One region of the Brumicola blandensis genome, then DNA from elsewhere that is predicted to be linked to it. Evidence: predicted binding sites of a transcription regulator. Region 1 holds the regulator's gene; the other holds the start of a gene.
What was found. The regulator MetJ, encoded in region 1, represses methionine synthesis genes. The targets are predictions, from matches to a motif close to TAGACGTCTAGACGTCTA.

Region 1 (16,615 bases):
GGTATATAAGCTGTATCTACCTTGAAATCTATCAGATAGTGATTGATGGCCTTATTGCTTGCCGTTGGGCGTCGCTCTGGGGAAGAAATCAGACAGCGCTTGTCGCATTTCGTTGCTCCATTTAATCGCTCTATTGAATATTTCATGCAAATCTTTTTGAGAGATATCCAAGCTTTCTGATTGAGAGATGACGATCCCCCACAAGCCGCTTTCAAAGGCTTTTGCTGTGCTGAGATAGTCGGTAAAAGTACACGCTTCACCCAGCAATGCTTGTTTTATACCTTTCGATACTGGCAGTTTTTCTAAGATTACCGGCATTTCAGAGTCTAGGATGGTATCCAGAAGAGAGAACAAGCCAACAATGAAGGCTGACATGGACTTATCTTTACCGTTTTTCTTTTCTTCGAACAGCTCACAGAACTTCGCTCTCACTAAGGAGACTTGTAAAAGCTCGAGTGGCTTAGAGTCGTTCAAGCTTGCAAGAGATAGTAGTGCGATGAATTTCTTCACCTCGACTTCGCCCAAGTACGTTAATGCATGGCGTAGAGATGTTATTTTTAAACGTTTGTTTACCATTGGATTATTGATAAAACGCAATAACAGATAAGATAAAGCAGCGTCACGTTCAATAATACTCGCGACGGATTCTAAGTCGAATTCGGGCTGCGCGCTTTGTGACATCAGCTCAAGCATGGTGAGTTTAGATGCAGGCAATGCCTTAGCAGATTTTGTATCAGGTTGAGTGAAAAAATAGCCTTGAAAGTAGTCAAAACCAAGATCACGACACATTGCAAATTGATCTAAGGAAGCAACTTGCTCAGCAACTAGCTGAATCCCTGAAGCCGCAAGGGTTGGTATATGTTGCTCTAACCATTCAGGCTTAATTTTGGTGATGTCGACCTTCACGATATCAATGTAAGGATAAGGCGTGAGGATCGTCGATTCGAGTTTATCGTCACTCAAGGCTAATTTGTAGCCTTGTTGCTTTAGATGTTCACAAGCATTCATCAAGCTAGTATTTATCGCTGGATTTTGAGTTAACTCAACAACCACATTGTCGGCAGACAGTTCTTCTGGAAAGCGATTGATAATAGTTTCAGGTAAGAAGTTGATGAATGCTTTTTGATTACCAGAAATATCATCTATCCCCAGCGTTGAAAAACGCTCGGTAATCAGCTCAGCCTTCTTCGGTTCATGAAGAGGGTAAGCACCGCTTGCACCATCGCGAAACAGGAGTTCATAAGCGAATAGGTCCTGCTCCTTATCTAAAATGGGTTGTCTGGCGATGAATGCAAACATACTACGTTCCTTGTTTGTCGTTTAAATTAGCGATGTGCTCATATTTTGTGCCCAATGCATTGCCTCGTAATACAGTGTATACAAGCGCTCGCCGGTTAGCTCAAATTCAGCTGCGATATAATCTATCTCATCCCAGTTTGCCTCTTCGAACGCGTAGCAAGCTCTTAGTTGGAGGCCCATGTTAGAGTCTTTGTTTTTATGACAAAGCGCATCTTGAAGTTCAGCACCGACGGGCAGTTTCTGTACTAAGGATTCCATCGGTTGATCCAATAACGCATCCAACATGGAAAAGAGGCCCAATATAAAGCTACTCGGTGGATTTTCTGGTAGTTCTAATTCAACTGACATCAGTGAGCAGAAGCGCGCTCTAACCAATGACTGGATGAGCAACTCTCCAGGTTTCTCACCGCGTAGATTAGCTAAGGCCAGAAGCGCGATAAACTTTTTAATTTCAATGTGACCCATGTAGTTCAGGGCATGCTGCAAGGATTCAATCTTTTGGCGCTTGTTGATCAGAGGATTGTTTACAAAGCGCATTAGTTTGTATGCTAAGCCCACATCTCGCTCTATTACTTTAGTCACTTCTTTCACGTCAAAATTGGGTGAGTTACTTAAGCTTACTAATTCTGTTACCGAGTGCAAAGAGGCGTTAAGGTCGCGATGTCTGATCATTTCAGGACGTGCTAGGAAATAACCTTGGAAAAGTTTCACACCCATATCTTTGAAGCGTTCAAACTGTTCGTGGGTTTCTACTTTTTCAGCAATTATTTTGATGCCATGACTGTTCAATTGTTGAATTTTGGCAACGGCAGCAGGGCCTTGCTTCTCAATTTCCTCTACTTCAACTTTGATGTAATCAACGAAAGGCAAAAATACATCCCATCGCGAACCAAAGTCATAGTCGTCTAATGCCAATTGATAGCCTAAATTACGAATATGTTTACATGCTTGCACTAACTCATCGTTGACCTCTACAGTTTCAACGATTTCAATCACCACACTCAGAGGGTCAAGTGTTGATGGGAAACGATACAAAAGAGTATCGCGGTGGAAATTGATAAAAGCGGGTTTATTAAAGGTAATATCTTCAATACCAATCGATAAGTGACTGGTCGCAATCATGTTACTCGTAGCTTCATCTGGAGACATGTCTGGAAAACAATTACTGTCGCCATCCCTGAACAGTAATTCGTACGCAAATACACGTTTTTCGACGTTATAAATGGCTTGTCGTGCTACATATGCAAACATTCAAAAGTGCTCAAATTATAAACTTTGTGATAAATGATATTAATCAAATTTTTTACATAAAAATATGATCGTTTTTGGAATTTACCATATAATACAATAGTGTTTTCATCTAAATAAAAAAAATCTAGAGAAAATCGGAAAATAAAGGGTCTTAGGGCTTGAGTTCTGAGCAAGAAGCCTTATATTTACTGAAATGTTTTAATCGAACTTCCGTTCTAATTGAGTGTCTATTATATAGATGGACTATAAATGTATCGGCTGTAAAACGCAGCAAAGGCATCACAATTGCTCTTGTGTGGACGAAATACCGAAAGCGTATGTTCACGAGGATATGTTCACACTAAGAATGAAGTAACGAGGTAATAATGAGTACAAAAATGCAATCATTGGCGTTAAGCGTCCCGCAAAGTGGCAGTATCGAAAGCTACATTCAGGCGGTGAGCGGTATTAATATGCTAACTGCTGACGAAGAGAAGTCGTTAGCAACACGTTTATTTGATGAAGGTGACCTTGAAGCTGCGCGTAAGCTTGTTATGTCTCACCTGCGTTTTGTTGTTCATGTCGCGAAATCATATGCTGGTTACGGCTTGCCACAAGCAGACCTTATTCAAGAGGGTAATATCGGCTTGATGAAAGCAGTGAAAAGATTCGACCCAAATGTGGGCGTGCGTCTGGTTTCATTTGCAGTGCATTGGATCAAAGCTGAAATTCACGAATTCGTATTGAAAAACTGGCGTATCGTGAAAGTCGCAACAACAAAAGCGCAAAGAAAATTATTCTTTAACCTACGCAAAGCGAAAAAACGCTTGGGTTGGTTTACTCATGACGAAGTGCAAAAAGTGGCTGATGAGTTAGGTGTAAGCACAAAGGAAGTATTGCAGATGGAGGCTCGTATGAGCAGCCAAGATGCAGCCTTCGACCTGACTAACGATGATGATGACTCAACTGCTTTTGCGCCGGCGCAATACTTAGAAGACAAATCAACAGACGTTGAAATGGAAGTTATTAACACAGATCATGACAAAACAGCGTCAACCAAACTGTATTCTGCTATTAAAACATTGGATGCACGTAGTCAGCATATCATCGAAACTCGTTGGTTAGCTGACGACAAAATGACTTTGCAAGATTTGGCAGATGAGTACGATGTGTCAGCGGAGCGTGTTCGCCAAATCGAAAAGAACGCGATGAAAAAGCTGCAAGCTGCTATGGCGTAAAGCGCTTTATCATCGACAACAAAATATAAGCTACACCAAAACGCCGATAGTAATATCGGCGTTTTTTTATTTCGAAAAGCGGGCTTTCAAGCTACCTAAGTAGGGTTCGAAGTGTCTCCATTGTTCCAGTCCTGAGGTGTAGATTGGCTGTCGAACTTGCTGAGCGCTGGGCGTTTTCACCGCGCGCTTGTTTTTATGGAAGTCGAGACATGCTTGCTCAAACGGTAAACCGCAGAAATCGAGAATACGACGCACTTGGTTTTCAGTATCGGCCACGACTTCTTCATGTCGCACTAATAAAATTTCATCGGGAAATAAGGCGTCCCAATGAGCCATTAAACGTTCGTAGTTTTGATAATACTGACCAATGTCATCAAGTGAGTAGGAAAATTCCTGTCCTTCGCCAAACAATTGCTTAAAGCCACTAAAGCAGCAAGCCATGGGTTCTCTGCGAGCGTCAATTATCTTTGCATTTGGCAATATCATCTTTATTAGACCAATATGCATATAGTTGTTTGGCATTTTATCAATAAAGTAAGCCGCGCCCTGACGGTAGACTTTGGTTTCTTCTATAAATTTTTGACCAAATTTCGCAAATAGATCGTTTGGGATCTGCTTCAAATTCAGTGGATAGCTTGGCTTGTTTCCTTGCTTTTTACTCAGGGTTGCGGCTAAACCCAATATTTCGTGTAGTTCCATCGTGCCATCGACTTGAGAATGCGAAGCCAGTATCTGTTCCAATAGCGTAGAGCCAGCACGGGGCATGCCGACAATGAAGATCGGTGCACCATCGCTGCAGCCTATCTCGTGCCGCTGCTCAACTAAATCTGGGGTGAAGGTGTTTATCTGGGTTTGGACAAACTGAGTATGCTTCTCACTGGAATATGACAAGGTGCTACTTTGTAATGCGTTTCCTTGTTCATAATGAAAGAAAGACTTGTCGAACTGCTCTTCATCTTCATAATATTTACCCAAAGCAAAATGTAAGTGAACTTTCTCCTTTACAGCGAGTTCTGGATCGTGTGTACCTGCCAGCATCGAAGCAACTTCGTCTTCGGCAAAGCGATAGGTTTTGGTGTTGGCTAAACTCCAATAAGCGTCGCCACAAAAGCGCTGTTGTTGATAAGCGTTTTGATAAGCAGAAATAGATAGGGCAATGTCACCCTGAGTTTTGTATGCGTGGCCCAACAAAAGATAAACATTGGCTTCAGCGCGTCCGCGTTCTATCAGTGCGAGGTACACATTGATAGCCTCTTTTAATTGACCTACACCAACTAATGCAGTCGCTTTAGCTACTTGATAGAAAACATTCTCTGTGTCTTTGCTGCATAAAGCTTCTGTGAGTTCGAGCGCTTTCGAAAACTTGCCAAGTTTACTATAAATCTTAAATAGCTCGTATTTGGCTTCTAAGTTATCCGGTGCTAATTCGCAGCAAGTCTCTAGTACGAATTCAGCTTCTGGTATCGCTTTCAAGCGCAGGGCAATTTCAGCCAGTAATAATAAAGCATCAAGTGAGTGCTTATTGGTTTGTAAGAATTGTCGGCATAAGGCATCTGCCTCCAACACTTTCCCGTCATAAAGTAGATCGCTTGCAGCCAAAATTGGTTTGGGTAAACGGCTTAGTTTACCTATTTGCTGTTGGCAAAGGCGCAATGCTTCTGATTGTCCATTCTCTTGATACACGGGTAACAAGGCCTGCCACGCAGACAATAAGGCTGGGTTAAGTTTAGTGGCCTTGTAAAAATGGACACTTGCCTGCTGTTGTTCACCCATTGCTCGATAGTTATAAGCGAGCTCTTGATGAGCTCGTGCATGTTCTGCATTAATGACGAGTAGTTGGTGCAATGTCTCGATAGCTTTTGTATGTGCTTGTTGCAAACGTAGGCTGACCGCGAGTAAGTAATGCGCCATTGTGCGGCTATCTGTGTCGATATCTAAGGCTAATAGAGCATTAACTTCAGCTTCTACTTTTGAGAACACGCCTTGTTGTACAAAGGTTTGTATCGCTTTTAGTTTTTCTGCAATTAGATGGGCACTTGGTGGGCTTTGAGACATAGGTTCTTCAATAATACTTATTTTATTCGATAATTTAACATAAAAAAGCCCCAACTTGGGGCTTTCTTAGGGTCTTGCTACTGTGCTTACTTTCTACTTTTAATAGAAGTCGTAAGACAGTCTGAAACCAATGGTGCGAGGACGGTTAGTCACTACTTTCGGCGTAAACTGCTGATTATCGATGTGCAATACAGCGCGCTCATCAAACAGGTTGTCGATGTAGATTTCAGCCTTCCATTCATCATTAGTCACACCGAAAGCAACGTTTGCTAGTGTGTAACCATCTTGGATGTAACGTCCGCCAGCAAACAAGTTGCCGTTGGTATCGGTATAACCGACGCCGTCGTATACTGGTGCTTCATTTTCGATGCTCAAGCCACTGCCAACACCATAAACTAAGCGGGTAGTGTCTTCTAATACATAAGCGTCCATCGACATGCCCGCCAAACGGTCACCCGTATAAACCAGTGAGCCATTAACAAAGCCAGTCAAGCCATTGTCCATTTCGTAGAAGTAACGCGCACGTAAGTTACCAGAGAAATCAGCTGAGTAAGGTAGTGCTGCGCCAACAGGTGGTGCAATGCCATCTAGTTCCGCATTGATACGAGTCAGTTCTGTATCTAAAATACTGAAAGAGGCATCAATAACCAAGTTATCGGTCGCTAACCACGTAATGTCACCATCAATACCTTGTATTTCGGCATCACCGACATTATCGGTAAATACCAAGAAGCTGATGTTTGTCGGGTCGAAACGTGAAGTCTGAAGGTCCGTTATTTCAGACATATATGCCGTTGCGTTTACACGCAGGATGCCGTCTAAGAAGTCACCTTTCATACCAATTTCGTAGTTTTTCAGAGTATCTGTCGTTGAATAGACTGGAATTCTGAAGCCATCAAAAGCGCCTGATTGGTTTGTCGCTAAGCCACCACCAACACGGTTTGTTACCGGTGGTCTGAAACCTTCACTGTAAGTTGCAAATACGAGTAAATCGTCATTCGGTTTCCAATCAATGGATGCTTTGTAAATGACATCATCTACGGTAAGCACGCCATCATCATCCAATAGCGATACATCAAGTTGACCACTGGCGATCGCGGCATCTATAGCAGCTGGATCTTCGCCTACAGCTGCTAACTCAGCTGGGTCTAAGGAACCAAATGCACGAATTCGACGAGTGACGTCAACCGTTGAGGTAGAGCCCTTATATTCGTCTTCAATTTCGTACCAACGCGCGCCAAGGCTGACCGTTACGGTATCTGTAATGTCATATTCTGCTTGACCGAATAAAGCAATTTGGTCGATTCCATGAGTGACATCGTTTACGAAGCTAACTTCAGAATTGAATGGACCACCGTCACTATTGATACCTTCCTGACCGACTGTTGTTCTGGCTAGGTTAGGGAAAAGTTCAGTATTGGCAATTTTGAACTGGCCAACGGTGCTTAGCTCTTGTGAGTCATAAAACACACCAGCTGTGATGCGCCAGTCTTTAGATGCATCTGTGTTAACTCTGAATTCGTGAGTAACGCGAGAAGTATCCGTATCTTCTTTATAGAATTTAGTTGGGTCTAAACACTCAACGTCTGCTGGTGTTGCTGCGGTGTAGTGGTTACACACGTAGTATGCAGCAAATAAACCACCGTTAGTGTAACCGGTGTAATCGACAGTTGATGCGATGTCACGGTCTAAGAACCCGCCGGTATAAACCACTTCAAGCTCGGCTAAACGGCCGCTTAGTGTCCAAGTTGTTAGTCCGAAAGTATCGCTGTTTTTGTCCGCTTGGAAACGGTTTACAGACTGCGTACCTTCAAGGTTAGGGTCATATGCGAATACGCCCTCTGTATCAAGTTGTTGTTGTGTATGCTGGACAAGTAAGTCCCAGTCAGCATTAATTTCATGCGCTACGCCAACACGTACACCTGAGTAAATAGCATCATTTGAATCTTTCTCAACAAGTGCATCGTTATTCGGTGATACGACGGACGCTTGAGATGCATCTGGAAGAACCCCACCAGAAATACGGTCAATAACAATAGCGCTGCCAATGTAGCCGCCTTCGCCTGGCTCGTTTCGGATGTTATCGATCCAACCGCCTTGATTGTCATTATATGCAGTAACACGTACCGCTAAATCATCACGTAAAGTGAAGTTCATGAAGGCTTCTACTGAATTGCTCATTTCACCATCTTTAGTGAAGCTTGCGCCAAGGTCTACGCCACCAGAAAAGCCATTGAAGTTTGGCTTGTTTGTGATCATGCGCACGGTACCAGACTGAGAGCTAGCACCAAATAAGGTACCTTGAGGCCCAGGTAACACTTCCACTCGAGCAACGTCAGCAGCATAAATATCAAGGTTTCGACCTTGCATTGATACTGGCTGCTCGTCTAAGTAAAAAGCGACAGACGGTTGTAAGGCTTGCACAGTCGAAACGGCAATGTTCGTTTGAGAGGTTGCAGCACCACGAATATAAATTTCGTTTTGGCCAGGACCTGTGCCTTGGAATACAACGTTAGGTAAAAATTCGACATAGTCTTGGAAGTTATCCACCCCAAGATTCTCGAGCGCTTGTCCACTGAGTGCACTTACTGTCACAGGTACGTCTTGAATAGATTCAGTTCGTTTTGTTGCTGTGACTTCAATTGTCTCGATCTTTGGGCCTTCTTTTACTTCAGTCGCATCTTGCGCCATTGCTAGCGATGATGCACTTAATGCCGTGATAATAGCGTAGCTTAGCTTGTTAATTTTCAATGGTGTCCCCTACTTGATTTCCGTTGACTGTGGTTTTTATGCACTTCATGCCTAATAAGTTCACCTTAATTATTAGTGTGCTATTTATTAGGCATGAATGTATTTCAACCACATCGTACCACATTAAATAGGCAAATTTAACCTTGTATGCTGGCTCGAGGCCTATTCCGGCTTTTTGATAGTGCACTAAGTAACAGCTTTCTGTAGAATAAGAGTGTCTAATTCAACGCAATGTAATATGCTAGGCGTTCATAGAAATAAAGGGGTAATGAGTGAATAAAGATGTACTTAAAGGCAAGTTGAATAGCGCGGTCTTCTATCCCGCGTCGGTATTAGTCATTGGCCTGCTAGCATTTACCTTAGTGCTTCCTGAAATCTCTGCAGGGTTTTTCGCTGCCTTACAAGCAACGATTGTAGAAAACGGCAGTTGGTTCTATGTCTTTGTTGTTGCGATTATTCTCATATTCACGCTTTATCTCGGGCTGTCCCGTTACAGCGATATAAAACTAGGGCCCGACCATGCTACACCCGATTACTCCTATGTCAGTTGGCTATCTATGCTATTCGCTGCGGGTATGGGCATAGGCTTGATGTTTTATGGTGTTGCGGAACCATTAATGCACTACTTGTCGCCACCGACTGTCGAGACAGGCTCTATTGAGGCGGCAAAGGAAGCAATGAAAACCACCTTTTTTCACTGGGGCCTTCATGCTTGGGCTATCTATGCCATCGTTGCGCTTATCCTTGCTTACTTTAGTTTTAGACACGAGCTCCCTTTAACTTTACGTTCAGCACTGTATCCGCTAATCGGTGATAAGATTTACGGCTGGCGAGGCAACGCCGTGGATATCTTCGCGGTTATCGGTACTTTATTTGGTGTCGCTACTTCGCTTGGTTTAGGTGTGTTGCAGATCAGTGCAGGACTCGAATATTTATTTGGCTTCTCAGCTACCTCTAGCATGCAAGTTATGCTCATTTGCGGCATTACCTTTATTGCTATTCTCTCGGTGGGTAGTGGTCTTGATAAAGGCATCAAGCGCCTTTCTGAATTGAACATGATGCTCGCGGTTGGCTTACTCTTTCTCGTATTAATATTAGGTCCAACTGTCTTTCTACTAAAGGCAATGATGCAGAACACCGGTGCTTATTTATCTGACATCGTACGCAATACCTTCAATTTGTTTGCCTACCAAAAAACAGATTGGATTGGTGGCTGGACTATTTTCTATTGGGGGTGGTGGTTAGCTTGGGCGCCGTTCGTTGGCTTGTTCATAGCACGTATTTCTCGTGGACGTACAATCAGAGAGTTTATTCTGGGCGTAATGCTTGTGCCTACCGTGTTTACATTAATCTGGATGACGATATTTGGTAACAGCGCTATCGATATGGTGTTAAACCAAGGCAATGAAATGCTTGGCACTTTAGCGAACGACAATACGCCGGTTGCCTTATTTTTATTCTTAGAACAGTTCCCTTGGTCTAGTGTTTTATCTGTAATCGCGGTCCTTATGATCGTTGTCTTTTTTGTTACGTCCTGTGATTCCGGTGCAATGGTCATCGATATGTTATGTAGTCATGGAAATAACAATACACCACTTTGGCAGCGTGTTTATTGGACTGCTGGGGTAGGTATTATTGCCGCGGTGCTGTTGCTTTCGGATGGAATAAGCGCACTTCAAACGATGACAATTGCCAGTGCTTTACCTTTTGCAGTTGTGCTCCTAATCGCGATGCTAGGCCTAGTGAAAGCACTTCGCATAGAAGCTTACAAGCGCGACAGTTTGCTCATTGCTCCGTCACTGATGCAAAGTAGCGGTAATCAGGAGAGTTGGAAGGAACGATTGAAAAGCATTGTTGACTTTCCGAGCAAGCAACGTGTATCGAAGTTTATTACCGAAGTAGGGCTTCCATCCTTTGAATCAGTGAAGGAGGAATTGAAAGCGTTGGATATTGCCGCTGAAGTCGAACAAACAGAACAAGGCATACGCTTTTATGTGGAACAAGGCGAAGCGCAGGGTTTCAGCTACGAAATTCGTCCTAAGCGTCATCTGCAACCTGAGTTTGCGAATGATGATGAGGGCGACACCGAAATCGACAGCGAATATTATCGCGCAGAAGTGCACTTAGGTGAGGGTGGGCAAGACTATTGCGTGATGGGATGGTCGAAAACAGCACTCATTAACGATGTTGTTGACCAATATCACAAACACTTGTATTTTCTCCACCTAATGCGTTAAGCGCCTGTGAAAGGTTTATTATGAAAAAAGATGAAGAGTTGCTAGTCGCGCTAAGAAAAATCATCAGAGCGATTGATATTCGCTCTCGACAGTTGAGCAAAGAAGTTGGCCTGACTGGCCCTCAACTGCTCATATTACAAAAAGTGGGTAAACAAAAAGGGGTAATGGTCCGCGAAATTGCCGATGACATTAATCTCAGTTCTGCCACAGTGACGAGTGTGTTAGACAGAATGGAAGCCCGTAATTTAGTGGAAAGGATACGCAGTACAGAAGACAAACGTAAAGTCGGTGTATTTTTAACTCAGGAAGGTGAGAAAGCCCTTGAAACCGCACCATTGCCTTTCCAAGAGCACTTTACAAATAGTTTTAATAGCATGGAAGAATGGGAGCAAAGTCAAATGGTTGCTACGCTTCAGCGTATTGCCACGATGATGGGAGCGCAAGATGTCGATGCATCGCCCGTACTCGAAATCGGTAGTATTATCGAAAAATAATTCCTGTGTAATATTTGTACAGTTTAAAAAGCACTGCTATAGTCGATGAGGAAGTAACAGCCCTTACTTCCTTTTTTCAGTTTTAGGGCAACATATTAAGGATTGATATGAACGTGAACACAACGAAAAACTTAATCACTAAAACACTTTTAACACTCGGTACCGTAATGGCTTTGGCGGCTTGTGCTGTCGAGCCCGCGCTTATGGTGAATACGGAATCGAAGCAAGCTGTGCAGAACTATACTACGTTTTCTTGGGTTAAAGATGACCCAATGTTTATCAATGGCGATTTCCAGCCTAGTCCACAAATGAGTGCCAAGGTAATGGAAAGCATCAAAAAAGAGCTTGAGACCAAAGGCTATCGCTTCACCGAAGAGAGAACAAACGCTGATCTTGTCGTCTTGTTCTCTGTAGGCGCAAATGAGAAAACAGAGTTTGAGAAATTTCCTAATTATTTCTCAGAGAATGCGCGTTGGATGAGTAACTATCAAGACGGAGATGTTGGTGAAGTGACGAAAGTCACCGTGTTGCATGCCGGCATTGCGATTGATGTTTTTGATCGAGAAAAGCGTGAAGCTGTGTGGTATGGCTCGGCAAAGAGAAAGTTGAAAGAGCATGATGAGGCAAGTGCTATACTTGACCCTGAGGGTCTTTCAAAGTCAGTTCAAGTCTTGTTAACAGAGTTTCCTAAGGCGAGTTAATCCGCTATCATGGGTGCTGTGTCACGGAGTTTAATCTTGTGGCGGTAGTACCCAATATTTACCGATAAATTCAGCGACCGCTGTGTCACCGTCATGCAATTCAACTTTCAAATCGATTGGGCATTTCTTACCCGCCGTTAATAGGTCAAAGCGAGCCTTTACCGATTCAATATTGCACACTGCTCTTGGCTTCATGGTTATTGGCTTGTGATAATGTATATTACCATCGCCTAAGACAATTTCACCAACCAAACCTTTTTGTTTAAGCTGTAAAAATATCATACCCCAACCTGTAAGTGTGGCTTGAGAAAAGATACTGCCGGCAAACATGGAACCGTGCAGATTGATGTTTTTGTTCAGCGATGCACGCGTTTCAATTGTTCTTTCAGTGTATTGGTATAGCTTAATGCCCATATGTTCAGTGATCGGGATTTGTTCGTGCCAGGTGCTCTGAAGCTCTTGGCACCACTTGGGATGCAGAACCAGCACATTGTTATCAACAAGCAGCTTGAACATGTGCGTGCGTTTAAGTTTGCCGAGTTCGTTTGGCGCTTCTTTTTCGATTTGGAAACCACAGGCCGAGAAAAATGACATGGATGTTTCTCGTGAATTGGTTACAGCTCTTTCGGCACCTAAGTCCCTAGCAACGGATTCTAAGGCAGACAATATGATTTGACCGACGCCTTTGCGACGATATCGTTTATCCACTGCAATATGGCGTATTTGTGCTTCTTCTGAAGTATTTAGATGTATTCTTCCACAAGCAACGATCTCACCTGAAGGGTTTAAGATGACACGGTGCTCACTGACAGTTTCATACTCGTCTTTTTCGGAACCAATAGGATAACCCCATGGCTCTCGCAACCATTGCCATCGAAAGTGGAAATAATCTTCTAATTCTTTTTCGGTTTTTGGTGTGGCGATGGTAAACACTGCTAATCCTCTTTGCGTCCATGTGTGCAACACACTATATTAGCATGATAAATGAAAAGTAACTGGTCCATCGTTTACTAGAGCGACCTGCATGTCTGCGCCAAATCGCCCGGTTTCACATATTTTGTATTGAGCATTAACGTGTTCAATAAACGCTTGGTAGATTAGCTCTCCCTGCTGGGGGCTTGCTCCGCGTGAAAATCCGGGGCGGTTACCTTTTAAGGTATCTGCGACTAGAGTGAATTGAGAAACCACTAATAGCTGGCCATGAACATCAATGAGGCTTCGATTCATTTTACCGTTTTCGTCAGGAAATATACGATAGTTGTGTACTTTACGAGCCATTTTTTGAATTTGCTCGCTTGAATCGCCTTGTTCTACGCCTAAAAATAACAACAGACCAGTGTCAATCGAGCCAACGACTTCACTGCCGACTGTCACTGATGCCTGTGTTACTCGTTGAATCAATCCTTTCAACGGATCGCACCCAACTCAAACATGTTATTCATAATCCGTGTGAGTTCGTTAGCAATGCCGATTTCAGACATACTGTGTCCGGCATTGTTGACAATTTTCAATGTGGACAAAGGTAAGGCTTGTTGAACAGAGTACGCAGCCTCTAATTTGCAGACCATGTCATATCGGCCATGCACGATATGACAAGGTGTTCCTTTCAATGCATCGATATTGTTGAGGATAAAGTTCTCATCAATAAAGCACTTGTTCAAAAGGTAATGACACTCTAGAAGAGCAAGGCTTTTCACTTGGGCATCCGCACTCAGGTCACTGGCCATTACACTGGGGGCCACCAGTCGTGAGATATAACCTTCCCAATCATACCAAGACTTGAGTGCAGGAAAGCTCACGCTTTTATCAGAATGTTTAAATAGTTCAATGAATTGTTCGCACACCGCGCTTGATGAAGATAAGTCTTTTATATGAGATGAAAAGTTTTTATATGCTTCTGGGTAGATTTGCGCTGCACAACCGTTCGGTCTAAGGAACCAATCAAAATCTTCTTCTCGAGCTAAAAATACACCGCGTAATACTAAAGAGAGACAATTTTCCGGATGCATAATGCCGTACATTAAGGCAAGTGTTGAACCCCATGAACCGCCAAATACCACCCACTTCTGAATGCCTAAAGACTCTCTTACAAATTCAACATCGTCGAGTAATAGCTGCGTGGTATTGTGTTGTGTATCGCCAAAGGGAGTTGAACGCCCGCAGCCCCGCTGATCAATGCCGATAATACGATATTTGATAGGATCAAAAGGCCATTGGTAATTGCGACCTAAGCCGGCGCCTGGTCCGCCGTGAAGGTAAACGAGAGGGATACCGTCGGGGTTGCCGCTTTGTTCAACGTATATCTCGTGCCCATGAGAAACAGACATAAAGCCTGTTTGATATGCGCTATTTGTATGGAAGAGTCCGTTCATACTACTCAATACTATTGTTAAACTAATACAAGTGTCGTTTACGCGACAGATACAAGCTATTTACAAATGTAACATTTGATTTGTGGTATTATAACTCATTATTTTGCTTAGCAGATCATTGCTGACGGTATTTTGGGAAAAAGTAAGGATGAACATACCTAAGGCATTGATAAGGTAATAAAATTATATTTTCAGTCTTAATCAGAAAGGAAGAATTATGTTTCGTATACTTACAATGATGTTTGTTTTGGTATTAAGCTTAAGCGCTTGCCAGTCGGTAGTAGACAATGCTTACTATGGCATGTGGGAAAAGCTAGGTGTAGAAAAGCGAGATTTATTAGTAGATAGAGTGGAAGACGCTCAAGATTCACAAAAAGAAGCTCAGGAACAGTTTTCCTCAGCCTTAGAAGAGTTTAGCGCGTTAATTAACTTCGATGGCGGTGAGTTAGAAAGCGTCTACAAAAATTTAAGTGATCAATTGGGTGCAAGCAAAGACAGCGCAGCTGCGGTCACCGCGAGAATTATTAAAGTTGAAGATGTAGCCACTGCTTTGTTTGAAGAGTGGGAAGACGAAATAGATTTAATTAACAGTGCGACCTTGAAGCGTGACAGCAAACGTAAACTCAATGAAACAAAACGAAAATACGATTCATTACTGCGCTCCATGCGCAAGGTAGAAAAAAGTATAGATCCCGTATTGATTGCACTACAAGACAATGTCCTAGCCTTAAAACACAATCTGAATGCAAACGCGATTGGTGCATTGCAAGGCGAGTTTAATAATATTAAGCAAGATGTGACAAGCTTAATTGCTGAAATGAATACAGCAATTAAACAATCTGACGAATTTATTGCAGGTATAAAAGGCTAACTGAGCTTATTCAGCTTCAGCAGCATCGATATCGAGCCCCATTTTTTCCATGATTTCACGGGCAGAAGCAGGAATACGGTGAGGATTGTCCTTTTTTAGATCAGCGTCGTCGGGTAAAGGTTGCCCAGTAAACGCATGCAAGAAAGCTTCGCATAGCAATTCGGAGTTGGTTGCATGACGAAGGTTGTTTACTTGACGGCGCGTGCGCTCATCGGTAAGTACTTGCAGCACGTTGATAGGAATCGATACGGTCACTTTTTTTACCTGTTCGTTCTTCTTTCCGTGTTCTGCGTATGGATGTATATATTTACCGTTCCACTCTGCCATGTGAATCCTTAATGGTTTTACTTATATGAAAATTCTAACTGGAATAGAAAAAATATCAATCTAGAAGTGTAAACTTCTTGACGTCTAGGTGTATAAAACGTAATTTAGACGTCTAAACGTCTATAAGTGAGCAAGTAACATGGTTTCCTACGCACAGGGTATTGATGCACTGAATCAATCTCTATCTGAATTGAGAGATATCGAGGTGTCTTTTGAGTTTTTTCCGCCAAATTCTGCGGCGATGGAAAATACCCTTTGGAAATCTGTTGAGCGATTAGCACCTCTTAAACCCAAATATATGTCGGTAACCTATGGGGCGAATAGCGGTGAACGTGATCGCACTCATTCTGTTGTTAAGCGTATTAACAACGAAACAGGCGTGCCAACAGCACCACACCTTACATGTGTTGATGCCTCACCTAGCGAGTTAAAGCAAATTGCAAAGGACTACTGGGACTCAGGCATCAAGCGCATCGTTGCCTTGCGCGGAGACTTACCTCAAGGTGTGGATAAAACTGATATGTACGCTTCAGACTTAGTCGCGCTTTTAAAGGACGTGGCAGATTTTGATATTTCGGTCGCGGCTTATCCAGAAAAGCATCCAGAAGCACCTAATGCTCAATTTGATCTATTGAATCTAAAACGCAAAGCTGAAGCGGGTGCGAATGAAGCAATCACCCAATTCTTTTTCGACACCAGTGTGTTCTTGCGTTTTCGGGACCGCGCCGCGGCTGCTGGTATCGACTTGGATATCGTACCCGGTATTCTGCCCGTGACTAACTATCAAACTCTTCAGCGCTTTGCTGGCTTTACAAATGTGCATGTACCAAATTGGTTGCATAAAATGTATGAAGGTTTAGATGATGACGATCAAGCAACTCGTAACCTACTTGGTGCCAACATAGCCATGGATATGGTCAAGGTGTTAGCTAAAGAAGGGGTGAAGCACTTTCACTTTTATACTCTGAATCGCAGTGAACTCAGTTACGCAATATGTCATATGCTAGGATTGCGTAGCCATTCGAAATAGGCAGTGTTAT
Region 2 (16,615 bases), on a different contig from region 1:
CGGATTCTTTAGTGCTACCGCTACAAAAGCTCTTGCACCCTGCGTCACAAAAAATGAGCTTAGAAGAGAGTATTCTATATGTTGCAATGAGCATGGTGGCTTGTGAAAGCATTGAAGGTGAACTGGAAGATATGGCTAGTTTCAACCAACAAGCCCTAGAGACTGTTGGATTGAGCGATGAAGATTATGATATGATTCTAAGTTATTCGCGACTTGAAACATCAAAGATAGCGAATGTAATTAATTCGTAAGTTCAAGCGACGCTTTTGGCCATTAGATAAACCGCTGGGCGAGTCACGAACCTAACAACAAAAATATTAGCCTAGTTAGAAAATTTACTCATGTTACCAATAAAAACAACGATCACTTTTATTGTATTTTGCTCTCTTTTCTTCGCTCCTCCGTCTGTATCGGCGTCCAATGATTTGCTGAAAATGCTTTATCTCAAAGAGAAGAAAAAGAAAGAGAAGGATGAAGGAATCAATCTTAGTGGCGAATTTGGCGTCCTAGCTGCCAACGGTAACACCAACACCACAACATTCAAAGCAGCCTTGCGCTCCGAACACGAAACCACCCATTGGAGCAACAACTATGGTGGTGAAATCACTTATAAGCAAAACGAAGTTGAGAACGACATCATTGTCAGTGCACAACGTTTATTGTTGAACGCTCAGTTAGATTACAAACTACCCGCAAAAAATAAGCGTCTGTTTGTCTATGCTGAGTATGAAGACGATCGCTTCAATGGCTTTCGTTATCAGTCTGCTTTAGCAACAGGCTGGAGCGCCCACGCTTGGAAAGAAGAAAACAGTCAGTTGCGCTATAGCATTGGTCCTGGATATAGCTACTCCGAGAGAGAAGTTGTTGATGCAGAAAATCACAAGTCATATGACATACTCAAAGAAGTGATCGTAAGAGCTTCTCTTGATTATCGTTTTTCTTTCAATAAAAACGCAAAGTTCAGGCAGTTCTTAAGTACAGAAGCCGGGCAAGAAAGTAATCGTTCACGCTCAGAAACGAGTATCTCTGCCAATTTGGTTGAGACATTGGCCATGAAACTATCCTTCGTGATGTCGTATAACGACGGGACCTTGCAACAGAATGAAGATCTAAGCACAGAAACCAGTATTTCTCTGGTTTACCAGTTTTTTTAGTTTGTCATTTTATAATTTCGCGATACCATATGTAAGCGCTAACTGAGGGTTATGCATTTCGCTGTTTCTAACCTTCATCATTTTTAAATTTTATGGGATAAATTATGAGACTTTCAACTATATCTGCGCTTGTCGCTTTAGGCTTGTTTGCGTCTGCTTCACAAGCTGAAGAAGAGCAAGGATTTACAATGGACGGCGAGTTTGGTTTTATCGTTACCTCCGGTAACACAGAAACGACCTCTGCCAATGGCGCGTTGAACGCCAAGCATGAGCTTGAAATGTGGAGTAACGAATACACATTTAAAGCTTTATACAAAAAGGATGAAGTGGATGGTGTTGAAACTACTTCAGCAGATAAAAAGTTTGCTTCTGCTCAAGCTAACTACAAGCTAGATAATCCAGATCATCGTCTGTTTGGTTTTGCCTCGTATGAAAATGACCGTTTTGGTGCGTTTGATTACCAAGCGACTATCGCAGCGGGTTGGAACCAAAAAGTGTGGAAAGATACTACAAGCAGCTTTGAATACAGTATCGGTCCTGGTTATACCTTCGCTGACCGTTTTGAAGTAGATGAAAATGACAATATCATTACTGTTGAAGAAAACAGTGCAATTCTTCGTGGTGCATTTAACTACGCTTACACGATTTCAGAAACAGCTAAGTTTACGCAGACCTTTTCGACTGAAATTGGTTCTGACAACACAAAATCTCGTGCTGAAAGCGCAGTGAGTGCAAAAATCGCTGGCGGTTTGTCATTAAAGGTCGCGTTGAAGTTTGACCATAACTCAGATGTTGCTGATGGTCGTGAAAACTTAGACACAGAAACGTCTGTGAGCGTTGTTTATACTTTCTTCTAAACAGAGCTGAAGTAGAAGCCAGTTACGGTAAAGATAACTGGCCATGAAGAGCTGAGTCGACTGCGTCGCTCAGCTTTTTTGTTTGCGGAGGGAATCCCTGACTTTACCGTTTTCTTGTCCCCAGCGGTCGCTCATTGTCCCTCTGACGTCCCACAACTCAGGAAAGAACTGCTGGCGAGCGCCAGTTTGCAGTATTTCGACAGGTCTGCCTTTCAAAGAGTTAGCGTCAATACCTATTGAACGTCTTATTAAGAAAATATGATTCCAACGGAATTTTTGCATTAATTCGTCAAACTCAATCAAGCTTTCAGCAATCGCGTAAGCATCACAATGTGCAAAGGCTTGGTCATAAATATCATTGACGGTCTGCTCTCTTGCCACTAAATAGTGCTTCTCAAACAAGTGCCAAATATCTTTAGGCATCTTAAGCAGAGTGACGAAGCCTGGAGACTCTTGACCGCTGCCATTACCTAGTTGCAAGCGAATTTCTTGGTACTCTTTAGGTGACATTGTTTCGAGTAAATCGAGTTGCTGGATCATCAGGCGCTGGATCATATGAACCCGCTTCATTTGAGATAAGACAGCGATAGACTTTCCTACACTGAGCTTTTCCATCACATCAATGAGTGTGAAGATAATTTGCTTCATCCATAATTCTTCCACCTGATGCACTAATTGAAACTGCAGCTCATCATGGGTAGCCAATTCATCTAGAGGTTTTTGACAAGATAGTAACTTATCGCACTGCAAGTAAATGCCGTAATCAAGCATTTGCGGATTGTTTAACTCATCAATGTACTTTTTTGTAAACATACGTTCTACGCACCTTATTTCTTGTTTATTTGATGGTGTAGTTATCGTGATTGGTCAATAATGGTATTCTGTTTTTTGAAAAACATTGTTCTTTATGTTTTTATTATCTTTTTATTAAGTGAACAAATGGCGCAAATATGTCAAATAATCAGAATATTGTTTTAAGTGATGTTGATATTCAAATCATGGCGTTACTCGTGCAAGATGCCCGTCAATCCTTCGCCGTTCTTGGGGAGAAAGTAGGCCTAAGCAAAACACCTTGCTGGAACCGAGTGAAGCGCCTCCAAGAAGCCGGCGTGATCCAAGGCTATAGCGCAAAGATAGATCAGGCTAAATTAGGCTTAGAAATAAGAGCGTTGGTGCATGTTGTTGTCGAGTTTTCAGAATACAAAGCGTTTGAAGCCGCTGTTCAGGCGCACAACAGTATTCATTGGTGCCATGCTATTACGGGTGAGTTTGATTATGTAATGGAGGTGCTGTCGTCAAATATCACAGAGTTTGATCACTTACTCAGAGCTGAGTTGAGCGGTTTACCGGGTGTACATCGCTTTACCACCTCAATATCAACAAGAGTTATAAAAGCGGCGTAAAAGCGGCGTATTGGTATACGCCGCTTTCTGTTCTCATCTCAAACCATTTATTCTATTGGGCGCGGTTGAGACTAGTTTGGAACAATTTGACTTAGTGCAACAAACGGGTCTTAATCGTGCCTTCAATTGCCTCTAATTGTGCAAAAGCATCGTCCGCGCGATCAGCTTCGACATCAACGACCACGTAACCAATCTCTTCACTGGTCTGAAGGTATTGCGCAGCAATATTGATATTTTGATCAGCAAACGCTTGGTTAATTTGTGTTAAGACGCCAGGGCGGTTGACATGTATGTGCAACAAGCGTGAACGGTCAATATGTGAGGGAAGTGATACTTCAGGGAAGTTTACTGCTGACAAAGTTGAGCCGTTGTCACTGTATTTTGCTAACTTTCCAGCAACTTCGATACCGATGTTTTCTTGGGCTTCTTGAGTACTCCCACCAACGTGAGGTGTTAAAATGACATTATCAAAAGCACGTAGAGGCGATTCAAACTCTTCTGAATTCGATTTTGGTTCCACTGGGAAAACATCGATTGCTGCACCATTCAACTTGCCAGACTCCAGTGCGCTGACTAGTGCATCAATATCGATGACTGTGCCACGCGCGGCGTTGATCAAAATAGCACCGTCTTTCATTTGCGATAGTTCTTTTTGACCAATCATATTTTGCGTATGAGTTGTTTCAGGCACGTGCAAAGAGACCACGTCGGACGTATTCAACAATTGCTTTAATGACTTCACTTGCATTGAGTTGCCCAACACCAGCTTGTCTTCAATATCATAGAACTGGACTCGCATACCTAGGTGCTCAGCAAGAATACTCAATTGAGTACCAATATGGCCGTAACCAATAATACCCAATGTTTTGCCTCGCGCTTCATATGAACCGATGGCAGATTTATCCCATTCGCCGCGATGCGCTTTTGCATTTTTAGCTGGAATACCACGCAATAAAATGATGATTTGTCCTAAGACCAACTCAGCCACTGAACGGGTATTAGAAAAAGGGGCATTAAAAACAGGAATACCGCGAACCAAAGTCGCTTTTAAATCGACTTGGTTAGTACCAATGCAGAAACAGCCTACAGCAACAAGCTTCTGGGCGGCATCGATGACACGCTCGTTCAGTTGAGTTCGTGAGCGGATCCCAACAAAATGAACGTCTTTGATTTTTTCGATCAACTCGTCTTCTGGAAGTGACGTTTTTAAGGTTTCTATATTGGTATACCCATTGGCTTGTAGGGTTTCAACCGAACTAGGATGGAGGCCTTCAAGTAATAGAATTTTAATTTTTTCTTTCGGAAGTGACACTTTAGTCATGTAGCTGAACCTTAAAACAACAAATTTATTTCACGTGCCTTCTATGTCAGCAACAGAGCTTCCTCATAGAAGATTGATTTACAATGGGTTTTAGATAGCCTGATGATACTGTCTATTAGCGTAATGCAAATAATTTACCATCAGACATCTAGACGTCCAATTCAAGTATCGAAATATATCAGAATAAAAACCCAGTGCCTAGCGTCAGATTGCGTTTAGCAATTAATTTTTTACCACGCCGTTTTCTGTTCCGGTCAACACAATGTCGGCGCCTCTGGCAGCGAAAAGCCCGTTTGTGACAACTCCGACGATATTGTTAAGCTTGTCTTCCAGTTCAACTGGGTTGAGAATGTCGAGATTGTGAACATCTAAAATTACGTTGCCATTGTCAGTAACAACGCCAGAGCGGTAAGCGGGGTCGCCTCCCAGTTTCACAATTTCTCTAGCCACATATGAACGCGCCATTGGGATAACTTCTACTGGTAGTGGAAACTTTCCTAATACCGGAACATGCTTTGTATCGTCGATAATACAAATAAATGTTTTGGCCACGGCGGCAACGATTTTTTCACGAGTAAGCGCAGCGCCACCCCCTTTAATCATATGCTTGTGTTCCGTAATCTCATCTGCACCGTCCACATAAATATCAAGTGCATCGACAGAGTTCAGGTCGAAGACTTCGATACCAAGCTTTTTTAAGCGCTCGGTAGAGGCGTCAGAACTAGAAACAGCACCGATGATGTCGTTTTTCTTTGCTGCTAAAGCATCGATAAAATAGTTAACAGTGGAGCCGGTGCCAACACCGACGATGGTATCAGCTTTTACATAGGCTAGTGCTGCATCAGCGGCTGCTTTTTTCTTTTGATTTTGGTCCATGACAGAGTTCCTTAAAGCTTGGATAAAATTAGGTTTTGAGATTTGGCGTTGTTGTTTCAGATAATGGAGACAGTATCGCAGATAAAGAAGGACTATGACGGTAATATTTTTAAATATTTATTAAGGCTTGTTCTAAATCAAAATTCATACAAACGCGAGGGGGTTAATACCGCCGGCAAGGGAATATCCCATGCCTCAACCGGCAAAGTCTCTGATAACTGTAAATTGTGGGCAAGGCCGACTATGCGAGTTTTCGAAGAATCATTCTGAAGTAAAAGGGAGAGGGTTCGATCATAAAAGCCTCCGCCCATACCTAGCCGATTTCCCAGCTTATCAAAAGCAACAAGAGGAGTGAATAAGATGTCTAATTGATTGCAAGGGAGTGTTGCAGTGACATCTAGCTTGGGTTCATTAATCCCATATTTGTTTCGAATCATTTGAGTTTTGTCAGTATATCTTTGAAAAAGTAAATGACCGGAACTAAAAGGGTGCAACACAGGAATGTAGACTTCAACGCCTTTATGCCAGCAACTTTGTATTAGAATGTTGGTATCAAGTTCGCCGTCGAAGCTAAGATAGAGTCCAATCTTCTTGGTGTCCGCTTGAAATACAGTTGAGTGGGCTTGTTCTGTTATTTCTTTTGCAAACTGCGTTTGTTGTTCAGTCGACAGGGAGAGTCGCTTGCGTCGAAACGACTCTCGAAGTGCTTGCCGAAGTGTTGATGTACGCATCATCAATTTTTATTTTGAATGCAGCAGTTATAGTGCGTAGGTATCAATAAACATTTGCGTTAAACGTGGATGGTCAACTTTCGTTGCTACATTAATGCTCGCTGCATTTGTCCAGTCTGGACTGGCTGTTGAACCATAAGGGGCAAAGATAGTTTGCCCTTTGTTTAAACTGTCTGTCGACACCCGAACATTTCCTTCGGTAAGTTCAAATAGCGAGGGATCAACAATATAAGCAATCGGAAATGCATCGTGGAAGAAGCACTGTCGAGTCTCCTTTCCTTCAGAATAAAAATCTGTATAAAACTCTGAAGATCGCTCAACAAAGCCACCTAATGTTGGGTTCTTTTCAGCTAACACTTGAGTAAAGTTAGGTGGGAACGGTAAATCGTAAGTTACGTCTAAGCCAAACATATTCAGTTTCCAATCTGCAGCAAATACAATCTCTGCCGCATAAGCATCATTCCATATATTCGCTTCGGCTACCGGCGTAACGTTACCAGGAACAAAAGCGGCTCCACCCATAAGATTGACAGCTTTTAAAAGCTTAGGAAGTTCAGGTTCTAAGCGTAGTGCCAACGCTAAGTTGCCTAGCGGCCCAACAGCGACTAAGGTAATCTCACCAGGATACTTGCGTGCCATCTCAACGATAAATTCAGCTGAACTTCTCGGATCCAACTGGCCCTTTGGGGCAGGATGATTAATGTTGCCAAACCCATCGTCACCATGCACAAAGTGCGCATAAGTGGACTCTGGACCAACCCAAGGCATGGCCACACCTTTACATACAGGAATATCCATATTTGCTAATTCACATAGAGAAAGCGCATTTTGTGCGGCCATTGTTACAGGAACATTGCCATACACTGTGGTTAGACCGAGCACTTCAATGTCCGGAGACTGAAAGGCAAAGAAAATAGCCATAGCATCATCGATGCCCGGATCGGTGTCTAAAATTATCTTATGAGTCATGTGTTTCTCTATGTTTAATTGATTTTATTAATTATTTCTGTGATATCAAGAAGTCGTGTACTTCTTTTGCACTGGGTATTGATGGGGCTGCCCCCGCTTTTGTAACCGCTAAGGCTGAGGCTGCACTCGCATAACGTAAGGCTTCTTCAGCACTTTCTTGACGTTGGAAGGCAGCCAGAAAGAAGCCAATAAATGTATCGCCAGCTGCGGTTGTATCTACCGCTTTGACCTTAAACGCCTCGCAAAACGCTGAGGTTTCTTGGTTTATATACCAAGCGCCTTGTTTACCCAAAGTAACTACAAAATTGGTCGATGGATAGGCCGCTAACAATGCCTGTTTCATTTTTTCAATGTCATTGAAACCGGTCAATTGCTCAGCCTCAATTTCGTTCACGACAAGTAAACTCAATTTTTGTAATGGGAGACTTTTCACCGACTCCGTCATTGGGGCAGGATTGAAAGCGATATTTAAGCCAAGTTCATGTGCTTTATCTATGATGTCTGCAATGGCATTCGTTTCATTCTGCAATAATACCCAGTCACCCTGTTTGGCCGTTGCCAAAGCAGTTGCTATGTGGTCATGGCTTAAGGTTTGATTTGCACCGCCGAACAAAATAATGCTGTTTTCAGCGTCCGGTGTCACTTGAATTATCGCATGGCCCGAAGCAACGTCACTCATTTCTCTAATATGCGCACAATTGACGCCTGCACTTTTCATTTGGGTGATGAACGCGGCATCAGAGCTGCCAATTGCGCCAACATGAAATACGTCATTCTCTGCTTTTGCTAGCGCTACTGACTGATTTGCTCCTTTACCACCTAGAATAGATTGGTAATCTTTGGATGAGAGCGTTTCGCCAGGTTGAACAAAATGAGGAACAGAGTAAACGTGATCAATATTGATCGAACCGAAGTTGAACACTGCCATGATATTTCCCTGCAGATCTACTGTTTGAAGAATTTAATTGGTGCTTCCCAAAATGCCGCTATACATTTTTCGTCCGTGTGCCGACAAGGACACGGTGGAGGTATCTACATTGCCTCAGGTTTCTCGATACGGGTCGAGCATACACAATAGCAATAGTGTCAACTTCCTAAGTTTTAAGCATCGGCCAGGAACATGAAATGCACGTGCAAACATTCCAGGAAGCGCAGAACCTAATGATATTTTCATCAGGGGGAAGCGATATTACATGAATCTGGACTCGCATTGAAGTGTTATTCGGAACAGTTGTTTAGAAAATCGATTGAAAAATTGATCACAATTATACGAATTATTGTCAGATTTTTTTACATGTATAGGAATTTGAATAGTCAATATATCTATAAGTATCTGATATTATTTGTATATATTCTTTTGGTGTAATAATTGCTTTGTTATGGTGATTGATACGAAAGTATTTCGTGTCATAACAAAGCGCCTGTTTGGTACGTGAATAAGGTCAAACATGCACTTGATAGAGACCACATAAATTGAATGACTCAATTGTTTTATATGGAATATGTACTATGAAGAACTTCGCAAAAACCAGCATTGCTCTGGCCTTGCTCAGCACGGTTTCACTGCACTCCAAAGCAGAGCTGATAACTTACAGCGTAACTGCCACGAGTGAGACAAAGAGTTACTTTTTAGGTGTGTCAGATGGTCCAGTCACCGAAACCAATCAAGCGGGTCAAACTACAGCTAGCGCGTCAACATCGGTTGGGTCGTTTATTCCCGGAGATAGCGACGAACTAAGCCAAGGTATGCAGAGTATCTTGCCAGTTGATGCTAGATCGGATGCGATCGCAGGTGGAGACAACGGTTTTGTTCTCAGTTCGGTGGGCTTCGGTGATTATTATACAGAAGCGAACGTCACTCAAACGTATACGATTGAAACGGGCAATACTGGAAACAGTTTTTTATTCGACTTCTTAATTGACCAAGGCTCACTTTCAGCGTTTTGTTCTCCACTTGAAGAAGTTGTTTTGGTCGAACAAGAAGGCCCATTTGATAATGCTGGTTGCATCACACAAAACGATGCTTCGGCCTCTGCTGAATATCAAATCGATATTACATTCGGTGGCATGAGTATTTTCTCGAGTTTTGCTAGGTTTGAGACGCTTGGCCAAAATAACTTCCAACAACTTGTGCCAAATCAACTGACCAAAACGGGAGTGTCGTTGAGTGATGATGATGCATCCGATGGCCTTTATTCATGGTCTGAATTAAGCGTTGAAGATTTTAACCTTGGCTTTATCGGTGCTAATGAAACCGTAGAGCTTGTGTACAGTGCAACGGTAAAAAGTGAAGGCTTTTTTGGCTTTAGTCCAGATGGCCCTAGCTTAACTCTGGCTAACTCTGCTGCTCGATTCGGCGATCCTAGTAATATCCGCGGCATTTCTAATGTGCGAGCTGTCGTTGAAGCCTCAGCACCTGGAAGTATTCTTTTCCTTGGCATTGGAGCACTTGCTCTTGCCTTCAGAAGAAAGCGCGGGTAAAAGTAAAAACAATAATCAACGCGCTGATGTAAAAACAAGACGCTGAATGACAAAGATACAAACCATGTTGAGCAAAAGCCACTTTCTTCGATTGTGGCTTTTTTTTATGGTCACTTTTTGATTTCAATACCTCTGGCTTATTTCCCTTTGCTTGCTGCTTTGGTAGGATTGCAGCAATTGAATTGTGGGATGGATCTGTGTCTAAAAACGAAATAAGTTATGAAACCTTCAGTGCGATGCTCTCGCAAAATAATATCATTGTCGATGCGTCAGAGGTGCATGGAATATTGTGCGGTATGCTGGCGGGTGGAATGTCAGCGAACGACCAGTCTTGGTTAGAGGCATTGAGTGATGTTATTAATCAAGGCGATGGCTTTACAGGCACTGCCAAAACTGACATCACCGATCTGTTTAATGAGATCTGTCAGCAATACCTTGACGCTGATTTCGCTCTCCAACTCTGTTTACCTGATGATGCCGCACCAATCAATGAACGCGGCGCCGCATTGCTCGTATGGGTACAAGGGTTTCTGCTAGGCTTTGGCCTACATCAAGCGGACCTTACAGCTTGCTCAGCAGATGTGAAGGAAGCCTTGGAAGACTTCAGCGAAATAGCTCGCATGGATGAAGAAATGAATGATGATGAGGAATCAGAGCAAGCTTTATTTGAGGTGATGGAGTATGTGCGCATTACCGCAATGCTTTGCTTCAATGAGTTAGGAAAACCGCTCATTGATGACAACACCAGTTCTACCTCTGTGCACTAAATCTAAAAAAAGGACATCTATTCATGGCGATTAGCGCTGCTGAATTTTCTGAACGAAGACGAGCATTACTCTCTCAATGTGAACCCAATAGTTTGTGCATCGTGGCAGCCAACAGCTTGGTGACTCGTAGCAATGATACTGAGTATCCGTTTCGGCAGAATAGCGATTTTTGGTACCTGACCGGTTTCAACGAGCCTGAAGCCTATTTGCTATTATCGAACAAAGGTACCTCGGACAAACAAGCTGAAACTTCATATATGTTTGTTCAACCCACTGATGCATTTGCTGAGGTTTGGCACGGAAGGCGACTCGGTGTTGAAGCGGCTAAAAAAGCTCTTCAAGTCAGTCACGCTTTTGATGTTGAAGAAATTGATGAGTATCTTGCAGACATTATCGATGGACATCAGCATTTATATTATTCCTTTGACGATAGACCTGCGGTTGAGTCGACTATTTCGTTAGCATTGGCTGAATGCCGCAATGCCCCAAAACAAACGAAACTCGCACCAAATCATGTACACGATATCCAACCTTTGATTCATGGTATGCGGCTAATCAAGTCAGACGCAGAAATCACTGTCATGCAAGAGGCTGCTAGCATTTCTTGCCTAGCTCATCGCCGTGCAATGCAATTTAGCGCACCGGGTAAATTTGAATATCACTTAGAAGCTGAATTGCTTCACGAGTTTGCTATGAACGGCGCTCGCTATCCGGCTTATGGAACTATTGTGGGAAGCGGTGATAACGCCTGTATTCTGCATTACACTGAAAATTGCAGTGAGTTGCATGATGGCGATCTAGTGTTGATTGACGCCGGTTGCGAACTACACGGATATGCTGCGGATATCACGCGTACCTTTCCGGTGAATGGTAAATTTAACGATACACAAAAAACACTCTATCAATTAGTGTTGGACAGCCAAAAAGCAGCGCTTGATGTACTTATACCAGGTAAAACAATATCTGAAGCGATGCAAGCCTGCGTCAGAGTGATAGTTGAAGGTCTACTAGAACTGGGTATTTTGAGCGGCACACTCGAGTCAAATATAGAAAATGAAACGTGGCGAGTTTTCTTTATGCATGGACTAGGTCACTGGCTGGGCTTAGATGTGCACGATGTAGGTATTTATAAAATTAACGGTGAAGATCGTCCCTTGGAAGCGGGCATGGTGATGACAGTTGAACCAGGATTATATATTCCAGAGTCGGCCGACGTTGAACAGAAGTTCAAGGGGATAGGTATTCGTATAGAAGATAATATCGTGCTGACTGAAACAGGCCACAGAAATTTAACGGAAAATGCGCCCAAAGAAATTGATGACATTGAAGCGCTGATGGCGAAATAAGTGACGAAAACTTAATGACAAAGCAAAGCTATGACATTGTAATTGCAGGTGGCGGCATCGTCGGGTGCGCCGCCGCTTTGGCTTTGAGCAATCATACTGGCTACTCAATCGCTGTCGTGGAAGCATTCGCTCAAGACACGCAAGCAAAACCACTAGAAATATCAAGCAACAGTAAGGTTAAAACAAGCTCAACTGGAAATCAAACTCACCCCAGTTTTGATACTCGAGTCGTTGCTTTAGCACAAGAGTCATATCAACAGCTGTTAGCGTTCGGCATAGATATGGACACAATCACAAGCTGTCCAATAAAGCATATTCACGTCTCAGATCGTGGACATCTTGGACAGGTTCAGTTAAGAGCTCAAAATGCTATTGGCGCTTTGAATAATGATGAGGCGAGTATGGGGCATGTTGTCTCACTGGCTGATATGGGCACGCATCTTTTGAAGCTAATTGAATCAAGTCGAGTTGATTATTTAAGCCCATTTAAAATTACTGAGTTAGAAAGAGGCGAATCGTCGACCAGCTTGACCTTAATTAACAGCTCGTTTGAAGACTTTGATAATACACCAGAGCAAAAGGCGAGTAAGCAGACACTGCTGCTAGAAGCGAAGCTAGTGATTGTTGCTGAAGGTGCTCAATCGCCAACACGGGGCTTGTTTAAACTTTCTCATGAGGTTGACGCCTATCAGCAAAGTGCCATTATAGCCAACGTGCTTTGTCAACGTCCTCATCATAACCGTGCGTTCGAGCGTTTTACCTCGCAGGGTCCTATCGCACTGTTACCGATGCAAACGGAAGGCGGCAATCAAATGTCCTTAGTTTGGACTGCTCAAACAGAGAATGCCAAGCAAATCACGGCGTTGAGTGATAAGGCGTTCTTGCTAGAATTACAAGGACTCTTCGGTGACAAGCTAGGTAAAATAGTAGCAACATCACCTCGACATTCTTATCCTCTCATGCTCGTAAAAACACCGATATTCGCCTCCCACCGCGTAATTTGCATGGGCAACGCAGCACAGAGCTTGCACCCCATCGCGGGACAGGGCTTCAACTTGGGGGTAAGAGATATTGATGGTTATTTACAGTGCATCCAAAAACAAGATGCAATACCGCCTGACCCGGGTACGTTTGAAATAACACATTCGTACAAGCAACTGCGAGAGAAAGACAAAAGTAGTGTTATTCAGGCAACCGATGGCTTAGTTCGTATTTTTTCAAATCAGCATTTCCCCTTCGTTGTGGGGAGAAACATCAGTTTGTTTGCGTTGAATCATGCGCCGGTGTTCAAAGATAAGTTAGCCTCCTTTGCAATGGGTAAGCGCTAGAATGAGGTTAATATAAAAATGTTGAGTGTAGATGTTGCTATTGTTGGCGCAGGTATCGCAGGTCAAACACTGGCTTTAGGCTTGGCTCAAGCTGATTTTAGTGTGGCAGTGATTGATGCAGCGAAGCTTGAGTCAGTGCCTGAAGACGCTTTTTCTCCACGAGTCAGCGCAATCAGCAAAGCAAGTGAGCGTATTTTTCGAAATCTCGGCGCTTGGGAGCACATACAACGCATGCAAGCGTATTCAGCTATGCATGTGTGGGAAGACCAAAGCTTTGGTGAGATACATTTCTCAGCAAGTGAAAATCAGATCGATAACTTGGGTCACATCATCGAAAACACTGTGATCACGCAAGCTTTGTTTGAAGCGGGTAAATTACTACCTAATTTAACGGTATTAGAAGAACAAAAAATCCAATCTTTGAACCAAGGAGATGGGCAGCAGCTTATTCAACTCGAAAGTGGCGAGATGGTGATGTGTAAATTGCTGGTGGGCGCTGACGGGGGAAATTCCTTCGTACGCAAACAGGCAAAATTTGCGGTGACCTCATGGGATTATGACCATATCGCGATTGTTGCCAATGTGAAAACTCAAGAAGCACATCAACTGGTGGCTAGACAAGCATTCACACCCCATGGACCTCTGGCATTTTTGCCTCTCAGCGACCCAAACACCTGTTCTATCGTTTGGTCACAAGATACTGACGTTGCAGAAGATTTGCTCGCGCTAAATGAAGAGGCTTTTTGTCAATCCCTACAAGTAGCCCTAGATAACCACTTGGGTAAATGTGAACTCATTACCCCTCGTTTTCACTATCCGTTGAAAATGCAATACGCGCAACAATGGGTGAGCGACGGTATTGTTTTAGTTGGAGACGCCGCCCATACCATTCACCCACTGGCGGGGCAGGGGGCGAATCTTGGATTACTTGATGTTGCGTCATTGGTTCAGGAACTGACCCGTTTAAAGGCTGAGAATAAGCCTTTTCATACACTGAAGTCTTTGCGAGCTTATGAGCGCTGGCGAAAAGCAGAAGCAATGAAGGTGATCGCGACGATGGAAGGCTTTAAGCGCATGTTCAGCGGTACGTTTGCTCCGCTTAAATTAGCCAGAGGGCTGGGTCTTGCTGGTGCAAACTCTATTCAGCCGATTAAACACTTCTTTATTCAGCAAGCAACGGGCAGCGCGGGTAAACTGCCAGACTTAGCAAAGTAGGAAAAATACACGCGGGGCCAACTATATGCCAACTTCAGTACGTTTAAACATAGCGACTTTACCCATCGCAACGGCATTCCCAAAAAGAACAATGAGCACACCAATAGCCGATAGAAGCGTCCATTGATAGCCCTCAAATAGCGTCGAAATAGCCAAGGCGACAATGGGGTAAACTAAAACTACATACGCAGCCTTATCGGAACCTATTTGCTGCAGAAGCTTCATGTAAGCTCCAAACGCAAGTACCGAGCCAAACATGGCTAAATAAAGCAAGGCATAGTAATAACTTGGCGTAGTGGGCAATGTGAAATCGGCGCCACTAAATAAAGCGAAACCGAAGGTAAAACTTAAACTGTAGCTCATTGCATAGAAGTTCATTTGGATGACGGGGGTTCCGGCGTCGAGGATCTTTTCCGAAACTACATTGCCAATACCCGCACTCAAAAATGAGGCGGCAGCAAACAACAAGCCTATCATTAAGCCTTGGTTTACACTCAAGGCTTCAAACTCTGGAATAAATATCATAAAGATACCGGATAAACCAAAAGTTGCGCCCACCACGACTTCTAATCGCATAGGTTTTCCAAGTAGCAAGCGTCTTAATACTACATTGATATAAATAACGCTAGAACTTAGCAGGGCGAGTAAGGCGCTAATAATGTGTTGTTGAGCAGCGTAGAGAAAAGAGTAGTCGAGGGTGTAAAATAAGACGCCCACTAATATAAGTTTCTTGTGGGTTTGCCAAGAAAGGCGCATGGGGAGTTTTTTTAACCAGCACCACGCACCTAAAATACAAGCAGCAATCGTAAATCTAAAAGCCACCGATACCGCTGGATCGATGACATTAATTTGATAGTTAATTGCTATCCAAGTCGAACCCCATATTAAACAGGTTGCAACAAATAATAAGGGGTTGGACATTCTCTTTATTGACTCTCTTGTGTTGAGTTTTCACTTGCTTTCGCCGCTTCTACCATCGCTCTTACATCGGCAAGTAATGCTTTGGCGTCATAGACAATGCCGTCTTTGATTGTGTAATCGACCCCACCTGAACGAATTGGTTGATTATCTTCATTCAAACGATAGTGCCCAGTGCCGTACAACACTTTAAAGTTGCGCAAAGGGTTTTCTTTGATGATCAGCATATCGGCTTTCTTACCAATATTGATTGAACCAATTTCATCTGCCATACCCAAAGCTTCTGCACCATTCAGTGTGGCGGCTTGAATAACTTCAAAAGGGTTGAATCCAGCTTCGCGCAAAAGTTCTAGTTCGCTGATGTAACCAAAGCCATAAATCTTGTAAATATAACCCGAGTCAGAACCCGTTGTGACGCGACCACCGTGATTTTTAAAATCATTTATAAACTGCATCCAAAGACGGAAGTTTTCTTTCCACTCAATTTCTTCATCAGTTGTCCAATCAAACCAGTATGAACCGTGTGCATAACGACTTGGCTTAAAGAATTCCCATAAAGTCGGTAGCGTATAATCTTTATGCCAGTCAGCATTTCGTTCACGCATTAAGTCACGGCTGGCTTGATAAATTGTCATGGTTGGATTGATCGTGAAATTAAGATCAATGAGTTCATCACGAACAGCATTCCACTTTTCTGAGCCATAGGGCGCAGCTTGTTTCCAAAGCTTCCCAGCTTCAGCAAAGCGGTCTTGTTCGTTATTGTAATTATAGGTTGCTGGGTAATTCTGTATGGTTTGCGCCTCAAATAATGCTTCCGGCAAACCATACCAATGCTCCATTGTGGTTAAACCTAAGCGAGCGCTATCTAATACATTCATGCTCATCACGTTCAGTTGCGCGTGGTGCATCATAGTACCAATATTTTGTTTTTTAGCTTCCTCGAGTGCAGCGGTCATTACTTTTGGTGTCGCACCAAAGAACTTAAGACCCTTTGCACCTTGTTTTGCTGCTTTCTTTACCCAATCACGCGCTTGTTTTGCAGTGAAAATAGGCTCTTTGCTACCCATACCAAAGCCAAGGTAAGGAACAATGCGTGGCGCAACGATTTGGTTTTTCTCACTGCGCTTAGCATGATCAAGTACCCAGTCTAAACCGTTAAAACTGCCTGGTTCTCGAACAGTGGTAATACCGTGCCCTAGCCATAATTTAAAGACATATTCAGCAGGGATATTGTCAGCTGAACCACCGA

Region 2: a site for MetJ is predicted at 4,877-4,894, ahead of serA (phosphoglycerate dehydrogenase). Genes of this name have one in related genera too.

What each region holds. Positions count from the first base shown of each region.
Region 1 is NZ_JAVRIE010000002.1:528,713-545,327, forward strand. Features, by position in the region: gene RM544_RS07585 (EAL and HDOD domain-containing protein) at 52-1,299, opposite strand; gene RM544_RS07590 (EAL and HDOD domain-containing protein) at 1,321-2,550, opposite strand; gene rpoH (RNA polymerase sigma factor RpoH) at 2,916-3,767, shown strand; gene RM544_RS07600 (tetratricopeptide repeat-containing sulfotransferase family protein) at 3,834-5,822, opposite strand; gene RM544_RS07605 (TonB-dependent receptor) at 5,922-8,573, opposite strand; gene RM544_RS07610 (BCCT family transporter) at 8,846-10,810, shown strand; gene RM544_RS07615 (MarR family winged helix-turn-helix transcriptional regulator) at 10,831-11,304, shown strand; gene RM544_RS07620 (DUF4136 domain-containing protein) at 11,412-12,005, shown strand; gene RM544_RS07625 (bifunctional GNAT family N-acetyltransferase/hotdog fold thioesterase) at 12,036-12,938, opposite strand; gene dtd (D-aminoacyl-tRNA deacylase) at 12,978-13,415, opposite strand; gene pip (prolyl aminopeptidase) at 13,412-14,377, opposite strand; gene RM544_RS07640 (DUF2959 domain-containing protein) at 14,595-15,248, shown strand; gene metJ (met regulon transcriptional regulator MetJ) at 15,255-15,575, opposite strand; gene metF (methylenetetrahydrofolate reductase) at 15,715-16,605, shown strand.
Region 2 is NZ_JAVRIE010000004.1:379,326-395,940, forward strand. Features, by position in the region: gene RM544_RS12105 (HDOD domain-containing protein) at 1-251, shown strand, start outside; gene RM544_RS12110 (DUF481 domain-containing protein) at 342-1,154, shown strand; gene RM544_RS12115 (DUF481 domain-containing protein) at 1,259-2,011, shown strand; gene RM544_RS12120 (tryptophan 2,3-dioxygenase family protein) at 2,081-2,824, opposite strand; gene RM544_RS12125 (Lrp/AsnC family transcriptional regulator) at 2,962-3,414, shown strand; gene serA (phosphoglycerate dehydrogenase) at 3,506-4,735, opposite strand; gene rpiA (ribose-5-phosphate isomerase RpiA) at 4,958-5,611, opposite strand; gene RM544_RS12140 (5-formyltetrahydrofolate cyclo-ligase) at 5,749-6,345, opposite strand; gene RM544_RS12145 (nucleoside hydrolase) at 6,370-7,311, opposite strand; gene RM544_RS12150 (ribokinase) at 7,343-8,239, opposite strand; RNA gene ssrS (6S RNA) at 8,280-8,463, opposite strand; gene RM544_RS12160 (PEP-CTERM sorting domain-containing protein) at 8,821-9,792, shown strand; gene RM544_RS12165 (UPF0149 family protein) at 9,990-10,559, shown strand; gene pepP (Xaa-Pro aminopeptidase) at 10,583-11,905, shown strand; gene RM544_RS12175 (FAD-dependent oxidoreductase) at 11,920-13,233, shown strand; gene RM544_RS12180 (FAD-dependent monooxygenase) at 13,252-14,448, shown strand; gene RM544_RS12185 (DMT family transporter) at 14,470-15,369, opposite strand; gene RM544_RS12190 (amidohydrolase family protein) at 15,375-16,615, opposite strand, start outside.